DNA from 2 places in the Streptomyces sp. NPDC051684 genome. Region 1 is predicted to be linked to the other one. Evidence: riboswitches for the same ligand, from Rfam matches in the RefSeq annotation. Region 1 holds a riboswitch; the other holds the start of a gene.

Region 1 (7,594 bases):
ATCTGGTCGGCGCGCAGCAGCGCGTTGTTGATCCGGCGCACCACCTGGGGAACGGAGTTGGCGGGGTAGAGGCTCTGGTCGGGGTAGGTGTGACCGGCGAGGTTGGCGTCGGCGGCGACCTGCCAGCCGGACAGGTAGATCGCCTGCAGCCCTGCCTTGACCTGCTGCACGGCCTGCCCGCCGGTGAGGGCGCCGAGGGCGTGGATGTAGTCGTTCTCGTGCAGTTGGCGCCACAGCCGCTCGGCGCCGCGCCGGGCCAGGGTGTGCTCCTCGCGGACGCTGCCCGACAGACGGACCACGTCCTGGGCGCTGTAGGTGCGGTCGATGCCCTTCCAGCGCGGGTCGGTGGCCCAGCGGCGGATGAGCTCGTCGGCTGCCTGCGTACGGGTGTCTGCCATGACGGTCCGTCTCCTCGGTCGTTCGGCTGTTCGGCTGCGAATCCAGTCACCCCCACAGAAGACGCCGCGCATCTGATGGCACTGTGTGTCCTGCGAGGGTGTGCGGCCCACCGTCCCCTCGCGGTGATGAGCTGAGCAGTACTGCCGACGTGAGCACAACCGATGCCGGGATCTCCGACGTCAGGGCGTGAATCGTGCCCCGGTTCCGGGTTGCACCCGCCGGGATCCGGTGGGCCGCACTGGAACTCTGGCACTGGCACTCAGTGCCAACAAGGGTGGATCAATGCCAACTTCTGCGAATCTTCCAGACCGTGATTGCCAAGGTTGCGAAGGGTTCACACGAGGGGTGTTCGCGTACGCTGAGCCGTCCCTAACGGGGGAGGAGAACGCGGACCATGGGGAAGACGTACGCGGGCGCCCGGCTGCGCAGGCTGCGCGAGGAGCGCGGCATGAGCCAAGCCGAGCTGGCCCGGACTCTGGGCATCTCACCCAGTTACCTGAACCAGATGGAGCACGACTCCCGCCCTCTGACGGTCCCGGTCCTGCTGCGGCTCACCGAGGTGTTCGGCGTCGACCCGGGCTTCTTCTCCGAGCGGGACACCAGTCGTCTGGTCGCGGACTTGCGTGAGGCGCTGGCCGGCGAGATCGACGGGGCCCGCGTCTCCGCGACCGACCTGAGCGACCTCGCCTCCCGGATGCCCGCGGTCGCACAGGTCCTGCTGGACCTCGGCCGCCGCAATCAACGGCTGGCCGAACTGGTCGGCGGCAGCGGTGAGCGCGACACCGGTCTCGACGCGCCGCGCTCGCCGCACGAGGAGATCCGCGACTACTTCTATCGCCGCCAGAACTACCTTCACGACACCGACCTCGCGGCGGAGGACCTGGCCGCAACCATCGGTATCCGGCCCGGCGAGGTACTCAGCGCGCTGACGGCACGCCTCGCTGATCGGCACGGCGTCCGTCTCGGCACAGAGACCACTGAAAGCCTGCATCACTACGACGCGCCGTCGCGCACCCTGCACCTGTCGACAAGGCTGCGTCCGGGCCAACGCGCCTTCCGCATGGCCACCCAACTCGCCCTGCTGGAACACGCGGACGACCTCGACCGGCAGGCCGCCGAGGACTTCGCGCCCGGTTCACCGGCCCAGGCCCTGGCGCGCATCGGCATCGCCAACTACTTCGCCGCCGCGCTGATCCTCCCGTACCGCGACTTCCACACCGCGGCAGAGGCCGTGCGCTACGACATCGAACGCCTCACCGACCACTACGGCCTGGGCTACGAGACCGTCTGCCATCGCCTCAGTACCCTCCAACGGCCCCGTCTGCGCGGCGTGCCGTTCTCCTTCGTCCGCGTGGACCGAGCAGGCAACGTGTCGAAGCGGCAGTCGGCGACGGGTTTCCACTTCTCGCGCGCAGGGGGCACCTGCCCCCTGTGGAACGTCTACGAGTCCTTCGCCGCCCCCGGCCGCATCCACGTCCAGGTTGCCGAAATGCCAGACGGGCAGAGGTATTTGTGGACCGCCCGGGCCGTCACTCGGCACCGCGGCGGTTGGGGCGAGCCGGGCAAGGCTTTCGCGATCGGCCTCGGTTGCGAGCTCCGCCACGCCCACCGGCTCGTCTACTCCGACGGCCTTGACCTCGGCCGCACAGCCGCCGCCACTCCCATTGGCATGGGCTGCCGGGTCTGCGAGCGGCTGGAGTGCCCGCAGCGGGCGGCACCACCGCTCGGCCGGACCCTGAGGATCGACCAGAACTCCAGCACCTTCGTGCCGTATCCGGTGGCGCCTGGCGGCTCGACGGGCGCGACTGCGAGGTGACGAGTCCAGCAGGGGTGCTCTGCGGGGGCGTACACAGCTGCTGGAATTCAGCGCAGCGCGGCAATCAGCGCATCGCTCGCCGAGCACCACACTTGGCGCGCTTCGCCGAACCCGTGGCGCAGCAGTGTGTCGATGTGCCATTGGGTGGCGGTCGGGCGATCCCGGTGTGATGGGTCCGTGCGGGCCTGTCGCGGATCGCCCAGCAGGGCGAAGCGCTCGACGGCCGCGTCGGCGAGGTGCGGGTCGCGCGCTGCCTCGCCCCACCAGTCGGCCCAGTCGAGAGAACCCGACTGCCGCTGGTGGGTCTGGCGGTCGGTGTGGAGGGCGGCCAGGGCGGCGTTGAGGCGGGGCGCGGACTCGTCCTTCATGTGGTCGGCGTTGAGGAAGATTCCACCGTCGCGCAGCAGGCGGGCCAGATCGCCGTAGAGCCGGTCGAGGGGTTCGGTGTCGAGCCAGTGCAGGGCGGTGGCGGTGACCACGGCGTCGTACGACGTGTGGGGGAGGCGTTCGGTCCAGGCGGCGTCGGTCAGGTCGGCCTCGGTGAAGGTGACGCGGTCGTCGCCGGCGAAATGGCCGCGGGCGATGGCCAGCAGGAGCGGATCGATGTCGACGCAGGTGACGGTCGCTTCGGGGAGCCGGCGCAGCAGGCGGTCGGTGATACTGCCGGTGCCGCAGGCCAGATCGAGGACGCGCGGAGCGGTGCCTGCCACGGCCTCGACCGTGTCGATCATGACCCGGAACCGCTCCTCCCGGTCGGGCATGTACCACTCCTGCTGGCGGTCCCAGCTGGTCTGCCAGTGCTGCCAGCCGTCGAGAGGTGTTGCTGTCATGAGTGTGGCTGTCCCTTTCCTGGTGCTTCGCGCGGAGCCTGCGTGAGGCTCCGGGCCGTCCGCTGTCGGCGCCGGTGGACATTGTGGGCAGAGCCGCGACAGGTGCGTACGACCGCCCCCACCGACCGCCGGGGAACCGGGTGCCGGTCCCCATCGCCCCGTACGCCACAATGGGCGCACAGGGCGACGGGGACCAGGAAGCCGGTGCGATTCCGGCGCGGTCCCGCCACTGTGACCGGGGAGCGATCCTTCTGCACGCCACTGTCCGCGAGCGCGGACGGGAAGGCGGAGGCGAGCGACGATCCGGGAGCCAGGAGACTGACCCGTCGCCGGTCTGACGTCAGGGGCGAGGACACCCCGGAGAGGATCGACTGTGACGACGCATGCCCGGACGGAGCCGGGGCGGCGCCCGGAGCCCGGTCGCAGAGGTGTGCTCGCCGCCGGCGGTGCGCTGGCGCTCGCGGGGACCGGCCTGCTCAGTGGCTGTGGCGGCGATACGAAGGACGGCGGCGGAGGTGATCGGTTCCGCGCCGCGTTCACGTCGGGCGGCTCGCAGGAGACCCTCGATCCGCACGTCGCCCCGAACTTCGTCGACCAGGCCCGTGCCAAGGCCCTGTACGACACGCTCGGCACGTACGCCGACGACATGTCCGTCCGTAAGAGGCTCGCGGAGTCCTGGGAGAGCGACGCCTCGGGAACACGGTGGAGCGTACGGCTGCGCAAGGCCCGGTTCCATGACGGGAAGCCGGTCACCGCCAAGGACGTTCTCTACAGCTACCGGCGCGCGGCCGACCCCGAGGTCGGCTCGCCGTCGCAGGTCCTGCTGTCCGCGATTGACTTCACCGCGAGCAAGGCGGACGGCGACGGGTCCGTCGTCTTCGTTCTCAAGGCGCCGAACTTCGAGTTCCCCACCGTGTTCGCGGGCCCTGGCACCGAGATCATCCCGGACGGGACGACGGACTTCCGCAAGCCCATAGGCTCCGGCCCCTTCACCTACGTGTCCTTCACGCCGGGCGGCACCGCCCGCTACAAGCGCTGGGCCGACCACTGGGGCGGCGCCCCGCACATAGCCGAGCTGGAGATCGTTCCCGCGAACGAGGAGTCCGCGCGGCTCAACGCCCTCCTGTCCGGCCAGGTGCACTACGCGGCTGACATGGCCGGGGCCTCCGTGGAACGGCTGAAGAAGGACGGCTCGACGCGCCTGCTCACCGCGAAGCGCGCCACCGCACAGCAACTCCTGCTGCGCACCGGCCGCAAACCGTTCGACGACCCGCGCCTCATACGTGCCGTGCAGCTGGGCATCGACCGGCAGGCGCTCGTCCGCATCGCACTGGCTGGACACGGCGAAGCCGGCAACGATCTCTTCGGGATGGGACTGCGCGGCTACCCCGACGACCTCACGCCCCGCGAACGGGACGTCGACGCGGCGCGCAAGCTGGTGAAGCAAGCAGGCGCGGACGGACTGCGCATCACCGTGGAGACCAGTTCGGTCGACGCGGCATGGGAACCCGCGGCGGACCTGATGGCGCGGCAGCTGCGGGAGATCGGGCTGAGGCTGACCGCCAACACCCGGGCATCCAGCACCTACTTCAGCGAGATCAAGACCAAGGGCGTCGCCGCCTTCAACACCACCTCCACCCTGCCCGTCTCCGACTTCCTCCAGCAGCGGGTCCGCGGGGGAGCGGCCCGGAACCAGACCCAATACGCCTCGAAGAAGTTCGACGCGCTCCTCGACCGCGCGCGCACCACCCGTGACGAGCAGGAGCGGCTGGGCCTGCTCGCCCGCGCGCAGAAGATCGCCCGCGACGAGTCCGGACTGCTGGTGTGGGCCTTCTCCGACGCCAACGACGCCATCAGCCGTTCGGTCGGCGGGCTGCGCGCGGCGCCGCCGAACTCGCACAACTGGGCCCGCTTCGACCGGGTCCGCCTGGCCTGACGTGCGCGGCTACGTACTGCGGCGCTCCCTCTTGGCGCTCTTGCAGTGCCTGGTGGTGCTGGTCGCCGTGTTCGCCGTTGGCGCGCTGCTGCCCGGCGACACGGCCGACGTGCTGCGCGGTGAACTCGGCACGCCGGAACAAGTCGCGGCGCTGCGCCAGCAGTTGGGGCTGGACGAACCTGCCTGGCCCCGCTTCTGGCACTGGCTCGGCCACCTGCTCACCGGCGACCTGGGGCACTCGCTGACCACCGGGCTGCCGGTGGGCGACGACATCGGCCGCCGGATCGGCGTGACGCTGCTCCTGGGCGTACCGGCGCTGATCCTGGTCACCGTACTGGCGCCGCTGCTCGGCACGGTCTCGGGGCTGCGAGAAGGCAGTCGGCTCGACCGTGCCCTGAACACGGCCACGGTGCTGCTGCACGCCGTGCCCGAGTTCGTGCTCGCGCTGCTGCTGGTCGCCTCGGTCTCGCTCGCGGCCGGGCTGCTTCCGGCCACCGCGGTCGGAATGGACACGGCAGGTCTGCTGCGGCAGCCGTCCGTCCTGGTGCTTCCCGTGGTCGTACTCACGGCACGGCACCTCTGCGATCTGGCCCGGCAGGTCCGCGCCGGAGTCGCGGGGGAGCGGCATGGCCCCGTAGCCGAGCACTTGCGGCTGCTCGGGGTACGGGAGCGCACGGTGGTGCTCCGGCACGTCCTGCCCAACGCGCTCGGCCCGGCGGCGCAGCAGTACGCCCGCTGCGTGGAAGGACTGCTGGGCGGCGCCGTGCTGGTGGAAGCCGTCTTCGGATTCCGCGGGCTCGGTAACGGGTTCGTCGAGGCGGTGCAGAACCGCGACCTCCCGCAGGTACAGACGTACGCGCTGCTCTTCACCGGAACCGCGGTCGCCGTGAATCTCGTGGCCGACCTGGTCGCCCATCGCCTGGCGCCCCGACGGGAGATGGCCGTATGACGACACTGACCCAGACCGCGAGACTGCGCACAGGGCGACGCCGACGCCCCTGGATCGCACTGCTCCTTCTCGCAGTGCCCCTGTTCGCCGCCCTGGTGGGGCCGTGGCTCGCGGGCGACACGTCGCCGCAGACCGACGCGCTGCCTTCGCAGGCGCCAGGCGCGGGGCATGTGCTCGGTACCGATGTCCTGGCGCGCGACGTCCTGTCGCTCGTCCTGCACGGCGGAGCATCAGTGCTGGGAAGCGCCGTGGGAGCCCTCCTGATCGGCTTGGTCGCGGGCGTGCCCCTGGGTCTGCTGGCCGCCGGGCCCCGGCGCGTGCTCGATGAGGCGGTGATGCGCACCCTGGACGTTCTGCTCGCCTTCCCCGGGCTGCTGGTCCTGATGACCCTGGCTGCGACGGGCCATCGCGACTGGTACTGGCTGGTGACGGTCGCCGGGCTGCTCCAGGTGCCCGCCGTCGCGCGCCTGGTCCGCGGTGCCGCACTCGCCCCGGGCGCCCGCACGGTCGTCGAGGCGCTCCGCATGCAAGGACACGGCTGGGCGTACATCCATCTGCGGCACCTGGCACGGGAGCTGGCCGCGCCCCTGGCCACCGACGCGGCGGGCCGCTTCTCCCTCGTGCTCTACCTCCTGGCGTCCGCCAACTTCCTCGGCCTGGGGCTCCCCGCGTCCTCACCGGACTGGGCCGTCCTCATCGAACGCAACAGCGATGCGTTGTTCACCCAGCCCGCCGCCGTGATCGTCCCCGCCGGGCTGCTCACGGCACTGTGCGTGGGCAGCAACCTGCTCGTGGACCGCACCCTCGCCCGTAGGAGAGGTCAACGGTGACCCCTACCGAGTCCGCGCCGCTGCTGGAGGTCCCAGAGATCTCCGCCCATGCGCACGGAGCGGTGCGCCCCCTGCTGGACCGCGTCGGCCTGACCGTTCCGGCCGGGACGGTACTGGCCGTCATCGGCCCTTCGGGCAGCGGCAAGACCACACTCGGACTGGCGGCACTCGGCGCCGCGCGCAACGGGATCGAGCTCAGGGGACGCGTCTCGCTCGACGGCACCGACCTCTTGTCCCTGACACCCGCGCGACGTCGCGCCGCTCGGGCCGGGCGCGCCGCCCACCTGCCCCAACACCCGGAAAGCGTCCTCGACCCGGTCCGCCGGACCGGCCGCGCCCTCACGGAACTGGCCGCTCTGGCTCACACGGGACGGGACGCGCGCACCACCGCCGCGACCCGGGCGCTGGCACGGGCCGGTCTGGAATGGCAGACGGTACGCCGCCGGTTCCCGCACGAACTGTCCGGCGGTCAGCAGCAGCGGGTGGCCCTCGCATCCGCTCTGGTGACCGGCGCACGGCTGCTCGTCCTGGACGAGCCGGCCAGCGGTCTCGACCCGGCACTCGCCCACGCTCTGGGGCGCACGGTGCGCCGCCTCGCCGACAGCGGGGCGGGCGTCCTCCTCCTCAGCCACGACCTGCCGATGGTGCGCGAGACGGCCGACCGCGTCATCGTCCTGGAGCAAGGCCGGGCCGTGGACGAGGGGCCGACGTCCGACCTGCTCAGCGTCCCGAACGCCGCCCACCCAGGCGGAAGGCGACCCGAGGCGGCTCTCGGCGCTGCCCGCCACCGAGCCACCCGCGAACTTCTGGCAGCGGAACACCGAACTGCTGCCG
Region 2 (7,594 bases), on a different contig from region 1:
CGGGGGAAGAGGCCGTTGCCGACCTCTCCCGCGCCGTCCCAGGAGAAGATGACGAACTGCGGTGGCGTCTGGCCGGGCTCGAGGGGCTCGGGAGCGGACGGCTGGTGTGACTGGGCTCCCGTGAAGGAAGTGGAGCCGTCACCGATCAGCCGCACCGGGGACTTCTCCTTGGTGCGGGCAGGAGCGTGATGGATGGTGTCCCGCGAAGTGGTGTAGTCAGTCGAGCTGGTTCGGCTCCGCTTGTGCGGTCATCTTCTGCTGTGGGGTGGGCTGGTCGGTGAAGAGCTGGGCCATGGACCCTTCGGAGAGGTAACGGCGGTCGAAGACCTGCCACTCGTCGTGGAGTTCGGCCAGGACCGCGGCGGCGAGCCGGTCCAGAGCGGCGGGATCGGGGAAGACCTGGACGACGTCGGCCCGTCGTTTGATCTCTCGGTTCAGCCGTTCCAGCGGGTTCGTGGACCAGATCTTCTTCCAGTGCGCCGGCGGGAAGTCGGCGAATGCGGTGATGTCGGGTGCAGCGTCCAGGAGCATCGTCTTGACCTGTGGGAACTGTCGTCCGAGCATGTCCGCCACGACATCCAGCTGGGTGCGGACCTGCTCGGCGGTGGTCTGCGCGAAGATCGTGCGGATGGTCGCGGCGACCATCTCCGCGGACCCCTTTTCGATCACCGAGAAGACGTCTCGACCGAAGTGGACCCGGCAGCGCTGCCAGGCCGAGCCGCGGAACACGGTGCGGATCGCGGCCACCAGACCGCTGTGCGAATCGGAGATCACGAGCTGGACGTGGTCCAGGCCACGGGCGCGCAGGCTGCGCAGGAACTTCGTCCAGACCGGCTTCGACTCGCTGTCGCCGACCATCAGGCCGAGAATCTCGCGGTGCCCGCTGGCGGAGATCCCGGTCGCGATGACCACCGCCTGCGAGGCGATCCGGTGATTCGCCCGCGCCTTGCAGTAGGTCGCGCCCAGGAAGACGTAGGGCAACACGGTGTGATCCAGCAGCCGTTCCTTGAACGCGAGGAGTTCCTGGTCGAGTTCGCCGCAGATCCGCGAGACCTCGGACTTGGAGATCCCGCTGCCCGCACCGAGGGCTTTGACCAGGTCGTCCACGGAGCGAGTGATAGCGGCAACCGGGGCGGGCTTGCCCCCGCCGGGCCCGCGCCGCGAGTTGGCCCAGTGTCACTGGTCGCGAGGACTCCGCGACACCACTGACCGGCGCGGGGCGGGCACGCAGCAAGAGCCAATCCCAGTCCCCCCCAGCGAACCGTGCCGCGCCGCAGCGCCGGCGCAAGGTCAGCGCGGCTACTGAGCGGATCGCCCGGAGGAAGCGATCCGCCGCGAAATGCAACTGCCACACAGATCAGACCGGTGGGGCTCACGCCGACTCAGCCTCACCGAGTCGCAGGCGACACACCGCCCCTCGGCGGACAGCCCTTGGGGGGCGTATTCGAACCGGGGTCCACGCATGGGCTAGCGCAGCGGCGTGGCCCCCACGCCCATACTGTCGCCATCCATATCGTCACACCATGAGCAACAAGACAAAAGGTGCATTGATGGCGGCTGGGTGCGCCGCCTGCACAGCCCTGTCCGTGGCAGCTGCTGCCGCGGACCAGCCAGCTGCCGCCGTCCGGGCGGCGGTCTCCATCGGCAACCCCGTCGCGGGCAACAACGGTTTCGGTGTGGTCACCGAGAACGACGCCTACCTGGGCAGCACCGAGTCGGAAGGGCCGGTCGCGGTCGGCGGGAATCTCAGTTTTGGGGCCGGCTACAACGTCTCGCTCAACACGGCCGGAACCTACACCGCGCCCGGCGACGCACGCCCCACCGCGCTCCTCGTGGGCGGCCGTATCGACTACGGCAACAGCAGCCCCACCGGAGTACTGAAGGTCCTGCAGAACGGCTACCTCAAGATCGGTGACCTGACGGGCAGCCAGGTCCGCAACCAGGACCAGAACGGCGCCTCGGTCAACACCCACGTGACGGCGCCATCCACGGCCTACGACGGAACCCCCCGCATCGAACTGAGCACACAAGAGCCTGCCACAGCGGTCGGGCCGTCCAGCCTCATGGACTTCCCAGGCCTGTTCGGCACCTACCGCGACCGGGCCACACAGATGGCGAGCTGCGCCAACAACGTCACCCTGCTCGACGGGAACGGCAACCCGCTGCCCGATCAGTCCACGATCCCGCCCAACTCACAGATCAAGGTCCAGCTGGATCCCGGCAGGACCAACGTCCTGCACCTGACCGGCGCCATGCTCAACAACATCTCCACGTTCACACTCCTCAACCAGCCCACCGCCGACGCACCGTTCGTCATCGTGGTCGACACCACCGCCGAGGCAGGGAACTTCACCTGGCACACCCCCACCATGGCCGGCGTCGGCTCCTCGCAGAACCACATCCTGTGGGACTTCCCCGACGCCACCCGCATCACCAACCCCGACGGGGACCAGATCGAAGGAACCATCTACGCCCCATCAGCCGAGCTGATCGACCTCGACCCCTCCAACATCGAGGGCGACGTCATCGTCAAATCCCTCGTCCAGGGCTCCACCGCAGCCACCGGCGGAACCCCCGTCAACGCCGGAGAGATCCACTACCACCCCTTCGACGGCAACGTGGACTGCGACGACGCATCACCCACACCTACGCCGACGGACACCCCGACCCCGACGCCCACGGACAGTCCCACCCCAACTCCCACGGACAGTCCCACCCCGACACCAACGCCGTCTCCCACCGACACCCCCACACCGAGCCCCACCACAGCTCCGCCTACGACTCCCACCCCTACACCGACGTCACCTCCGACCTCGCAGGCACCACTTCCCAGCCCCAGCCCCAGCGGGCCGGAACTGGCCCACACCGGAGCCGACCGCACCGCCACCCTCGTCATCGGCGGCATCGCGGCCGCCCTCATGGCCGGCGGCGCCGGAGCCCTGTACTGGTCACGCCGCCCGCGCCGGAACGGCCACCACAACTGAGGTTCTATCGGCCGGCTGCCCGCATCTGCCGGTGGGTCACAGCCTGGTACCGATCGTGAGGCGCATGGTCCCGTGCTGCCCGCGACCCCAAAGACGGTGGAGCGTCAGGACGATCGGATAGTGCGCGAGTTCGGCCAGCCCAACCGCGCCGGTGTCGGTCCCCTCATGGCGTACGGATGGATACAGGGGCCGACATCCATCCGGCTGCTCGACCCTCGGCCACCGCTGGAAAAAGTCGGGTCTGCCGCGACACGGAGGTTACTGCGGCAGACCCGACTGCAGATTACGTCCAAACCGCACCTAAAGGACGGCAAATACTCGGACGCCAGTGCCACCCAAGCGTCTGGGGAGCGGCTTTCTCAGACCGTGGCGCGGCCTGGGACGCACTCCATGATCAGGTCGGCGTTGCGGGCGAAGCGGATGACCTTCTCCCCCGGCTCGGACCGCTCCGCCGTCAGCAACGGGCAACGAACAACTTCTGCACAAACGAATGTGGCGAGCAGCGCCAACGTGCTGGTCGCCACGGATATCCGGTATCCGAGAACACAAGATCCGGACCATTTCCGGACCGGCCCCCGACCGGGGGCCGCACCAACTACCGTTTCGCCTGGTCAACATGGGTGCAGCTGCTGTGCCGCCAGCAGACGAAGAATCTCCTATCAGATGTGACACGCTCACCCGGCATCCACTGGGGCTACTCAGTTGGTACGGCCGGAGGATCCCTCTACAGTCGCACCAAAGCAACTCACTGGCCGAGGAAGCTCAGACGGACGCTGCGGTTGGCGTTGCTCGTGTTTGTATCCGCGAAACTCCGTTAGGACAACCGTGAGCGTAACTGTCGCGCTGCCCTGCCCCCTGACGTCCCCTTGTCCGCCGGACGACATCGTCGGCGCATTGGGCCTCCAGTAACTCGGCAGCAGTAGGGCAATGCAGGCAAAGCCCCACCCGGGCGTCACCCCTCACCTCCGCTTGCTACTGTGCGGAGGCCTCTCGTGGGGGAAGCCGGTGAGACTCCGGCGCTGTCCCGCAACGGTGTGCGCGGCCTGGTCAGGCCGTGCGAGTCCGGTCACCCGCGGCAGGCGTGTCGATGTGTCAACCGTTCGCCGTGGACTGCGAACAGGACCGCCAGAACCTCCGGGCTCCTCTGGTGCCCTGTGTGTCGCGCCGCCGGCGCCGACCCGGAGGATGTGCGCCCGCCTTGTCCCGCACCGCCGCTCCCGCCACCCCCTCCGCGTCCGCCGACGCCGCCCGCGGACGTATACCCACGGCCCCGCTGATCGTCGGGCTCATCTGCGTACTCGGCGTTTCGCTGGCGTGCGGAGTCGCGCTCGGGGCGACGGGCGTCAGCTGGGAGCGGGTACTGCGGCTCATGTGGGCGGGCATCAGCGGCGGGAGTCTCGGCACCGACGACGTGGGCGCCTACACCATCGTGTGGGAGATCCGCTTTCCTCGCGTCGTGCTCGCGGCCGTGGTCGGTGCGGGGCTCACCGCGGTCGGCGTCGCGGTGCAGGCGCTGGTGCGCAACGCCCTGGCCGATCCGTTCGTGCTCGGCATCTCCTCCGGCGCCGCCGTGGGCGCCAACGCGGTCATCCTCTTCGGCGCGCTCGCCGGATTCGGCGTGTGGGCTCTCTCCTTCTCTGCCTTCCTGTCGGCACTCGCCGCGACCCTCGTGGTCTACGCGGTGGCCCGCTCGCCGCTCGGGCTGAGCCCGCTGCGGCTCGTCCTGACCGGCACGGCACTCGCCTACGGCTTCCAGGCGGTCACCACCGTCATGGTCTTCGGTGCCGAGCGGGGCGAGGCGGCCCGCTCGGCGATGATGTGGCTGCTCGGCAGCCTGGGCGGGGCGACCTGGCCGAAGATTCCGCTGGCCGCCGCGACCGTGCTGGCGGGCTGGCTGTGGCTCAGGGTGCGGGCAGGGGCCCTCGACGCGCTCTCGATGGGGGACGAGACCGCGGCGGCGCTGGGTGTGCCGCCCGACCGGCTGCGGCGTGAACTGTTCGTCGTGACCGCCGCCGTCACCGGCACGGTCGTCGCCGTGAGCGGGGCGATCGGCTTCGTCGGGCTGATGGTTCCGCATCTCGTACGGATCCTCGTCGGCGCCTCCCACGCACGGGTGCTCGCGGTCGCGCCGCTCGCCGGGGCGGTCCTGCTCGTCTGGGCGGACGTGCTGTCCCGCGTGCTGCTCGCCCCGACCGAACTGCCCGTCGGCGCGGTGACGGCCGCCCTCGGCGTGCCCGCGTTCCTGATGCTCATGCGGCGCGGTGGTCACGCGCTCTCCGGCCGCTGAGTTCGCCGTCCTTTACCCGTACCGACTCCCCCACTGACCACCCGTACTGAAGCTTGCTCTGGAGGACACGACGTGCGACTCGATGTCGAGGACGTTTCGGTCGAGGTGGCGGGCGCACGGCTCGTCGACGAGGTCACCCTCGACGCGCCTGCCGGAACCTTCGTGGGGCTGGTCGGCCCCAACGGCAGCGGCAAGTCGACGCTGCTGCGGTGCGCCTACCGGGCGCGCCGCCCCGACGCGGGCGTCGTCAGGGTGGGGGGCGAGGACGTGCACGGCATGACGCCCCGGGCCGCCGCACGGATGCTCGCCGCGCTGCCGCAGGAGTCGTCCACGGAGTTCGACTTCACGGTCACCGAGGTCGTCGCGATGGCGCGACTGCCCCACCGCGACCGGTCCGCCGCACGCGACCGGGCGATCTGCGAGCACGCCCTGGAACGGGCCGGGGTGGCACACCTCGCCGCGCGCGGCTTCCTGTCGCTCTCCGGCGGCGAGAAGCAGCGCGTGCTCATCGCACGCGCGCTCGCGCAGGAGCCGCGCGTTCTCGTCCTGGACGAGCCCACCAACCACCTCGACATCGCCCACCAGTTGGACGTGCTGCGCCAGGTCCGCGCGAGCGGGCCGACCGTGCTGGCGGCCCTGCACGACCTCAACCTCGCCGCCGCCCACTGCGACCGCCTGCACGTCCTGCAGGCCGGCCGGGTCGTCGCCTCCGGCCACCCGGACGAGGTCCTGACACCCGCACTGCTCGCCGAGGTGTTCGGCGTGCGGGCACACCGCGTGCGCCACCCCGGAACCGGCACCCTGCAGTTCCTCTTCGATCCACTGGCTTCCTGACTCCCTGACGCCTCCTCTGAAAGGTTTCCCCGTGCGCACGTTGCTCTCCTCCGTCTCCCTCGGCCTCGCCACCGCCCTCACGCTCAGCCTCACCGGCTGCGGCGCGCAGATCGCGAAGGACGACAAGTCCGCGAGACCGAAGGCGGTGAGCGTCACCAACTGCGGCAAGAAGGTCACGTACGAAAAGCGCCCGGACCGCGTGGTGACCAACGACGTCGGCATCACCGAGCTCATGTTCGCGCTCGGCCTCGAGGACCGCATGGCGGGATATGTCATGCCCGCGGACAAGGGCACCACCGAAGGCCTCCCGTACAAGGACGCGTACGACGAGGTGAAGTGGCTCTCCAAGGACCGCGTCACCAAGGAGATCGCGCTCTCGGCACGCGCCGACCTCGTCTTCGCCGGCTGGAACTACGGATTCAACGAGAACACGCTGACACCGGACGAGCTGCACAAGGACGGCATCGACACGTACCTGCTCACCGAGTCCTGCCGCAACGCCCGCACCGACACCTCGCGCGGCATCATGCCGCCCCTCGACGCGCTCTACACGGACCTGGACAACCTCGGCCGGATCTTCGGCGTCGAGGACCGCGCGCAGAAGCTGATCAAGCAGTACAAGGCCACGGTCGCCGCGGTCCGCGCCAAGGCTCCCAAGAGGGCGGACCGGCCGTCGGTCTTCCTCTACGACAGCGGCCAGGACCAGCCCTTCACCTCGGGCCGCTACGCCGCGCCCGAGCAGATCATCAGCGAGGCAGGGGGCGTCAACATCGTTCACGACCTCAAGGACTCGTGGACGACGGTCGGTTGGGAAACGGTCGTGAAGCGCGATCCGGACGTCATCGTCATCAACGACTACGGGACGACGAGCGCCGAAGAGAAGAAGAAGTTCCTGCTGTCCTACCCGCCCCTGCGCAACGTCTCCGCGATCAAGCACAAGCGGATCTACACCCTGGACTACGCCGACCTCGTCGAGAGCCCGCGCAACCCCTCGGCGATCGAGCGGCTGGGCGCGTACCTGCGCCTGCACGGCGCCTCCTCCTGAGGGAACGACGCCCGGGGACAGCGCCCGTCCGGGCGATGCGGGCGATCGTGGACACCGTCAGGGTCGACGGAAGCGCGCTCGGCCGCCATCGAGGATCGACAGCGAAGTCCTCGCCCGTGCCGTGACCGAACTGACCGTCTGCGAGCAGTCGAGCAGCGCCTGCGCGGCGGGCATGCTCGCCGACAAGGACGCGGACTCCCTGCGCGAGGCGATCACCCAGAATCTGGACTGTGCGGACGTGGCCGGCACCACGTCGCGGCTGTTGCTGCGCGGGGACGACGCCCAGCGTCCGTTGATCACGGCGCAGCTCGATGCCTGCCTCATCGCCTGCCGCGACGCCCGTGACCAGTGCGGACGGCATGCGGCACACCGGGAGCACTGCCGCATCTGCTCGACGGCGGCCGAGCGGGCGGCGACGGCGTGCGAGGGACTGCTGTCGGCACT

What was found. Region 1 has a riboswitch for cobalamin ahead of ACIA8D_RS34030 (ABC transporter substrate-binding protein). Riboswitches for the same ligand answer to the same signal wherever they lie in the genome.
Region 2: it holds a riboswitch for cobalamin, as region 1 does, so the genes downstream of both, ACIA8D_RS27615 (FecCD family ABC transporter permease) here and ACIA8D_RS34030 (ABC transporter substrate-binding protein) in region 1, are expected to answer to the same signal.

Annotation. Positions count from the first base shown of each region.
Region 1 covers NZ_JBITCS010000038.1:37,860-45,453, forward strand. The annotation lists gene aceA (isocitrate lyase) at 1-398, opposite strand, end outside; gene ACIA8D_RS34020 (short-chain fatty acyl-CoA regulator family protein) at 794-2,215, shown strand; gene ACIA8D_RS34025 (class I SAM-dependent methyltransferase) at 2,263-3,045, opposite strand; cobalamin riboswitch at 3,238-3,366, shown strand; gene ACIA8D_RS34030 (ABC transporter substrate-binding protein) at 3,419-4,981, shown strand; gene ACIA8D_RS34035 (ABC transporter permease) at 4,983-5,930, shown strand; gene ACIA8D_RS34040 (ABC transporter permease) at 5,927-6,760, shown strand; gene ACIA8D_RS34045 (ABC transporter ATP-binding protein) at 6,757-7,594, shown strand, end outside.
Region 2 covers NZ_JBITCS010000025.1:25,221-32,814, reverse strand. The annotation lists partial or broken gene ACIA8D_RS27635 (hypothetical protein) at 1-158, opposite strand, end outside; partial or broken gene ACIA8D_RS27630 (IS256 family transposase) at 217-1,116, opposite strand; gene ACIA8D_RS27625 (collagen-binding domain-containing protein) at 1,524-2,984, shown strand; gene ACIA8D_RS27620 (hypothetical protein) at 3,344-3,508, opposite strand; cobalamin riboswitch at 3,943-4,077, shown strand; gene ACIA8D_RS27615 (FecCD family ABC transporter permease) at 4,183-5,271, shown strand; gene ACIA8D_RS27610 (ABC transporter ATP-binding protein) at 5,344-6,105, shown strand; gene ACIA8D_RS27605 (ABC transporter substrate-binding protein) at 6,137-7,150, shown strand; gene ACIA8D_RS27600 (hypothetical protein) at 7,272-7,594, shown strand, end outside.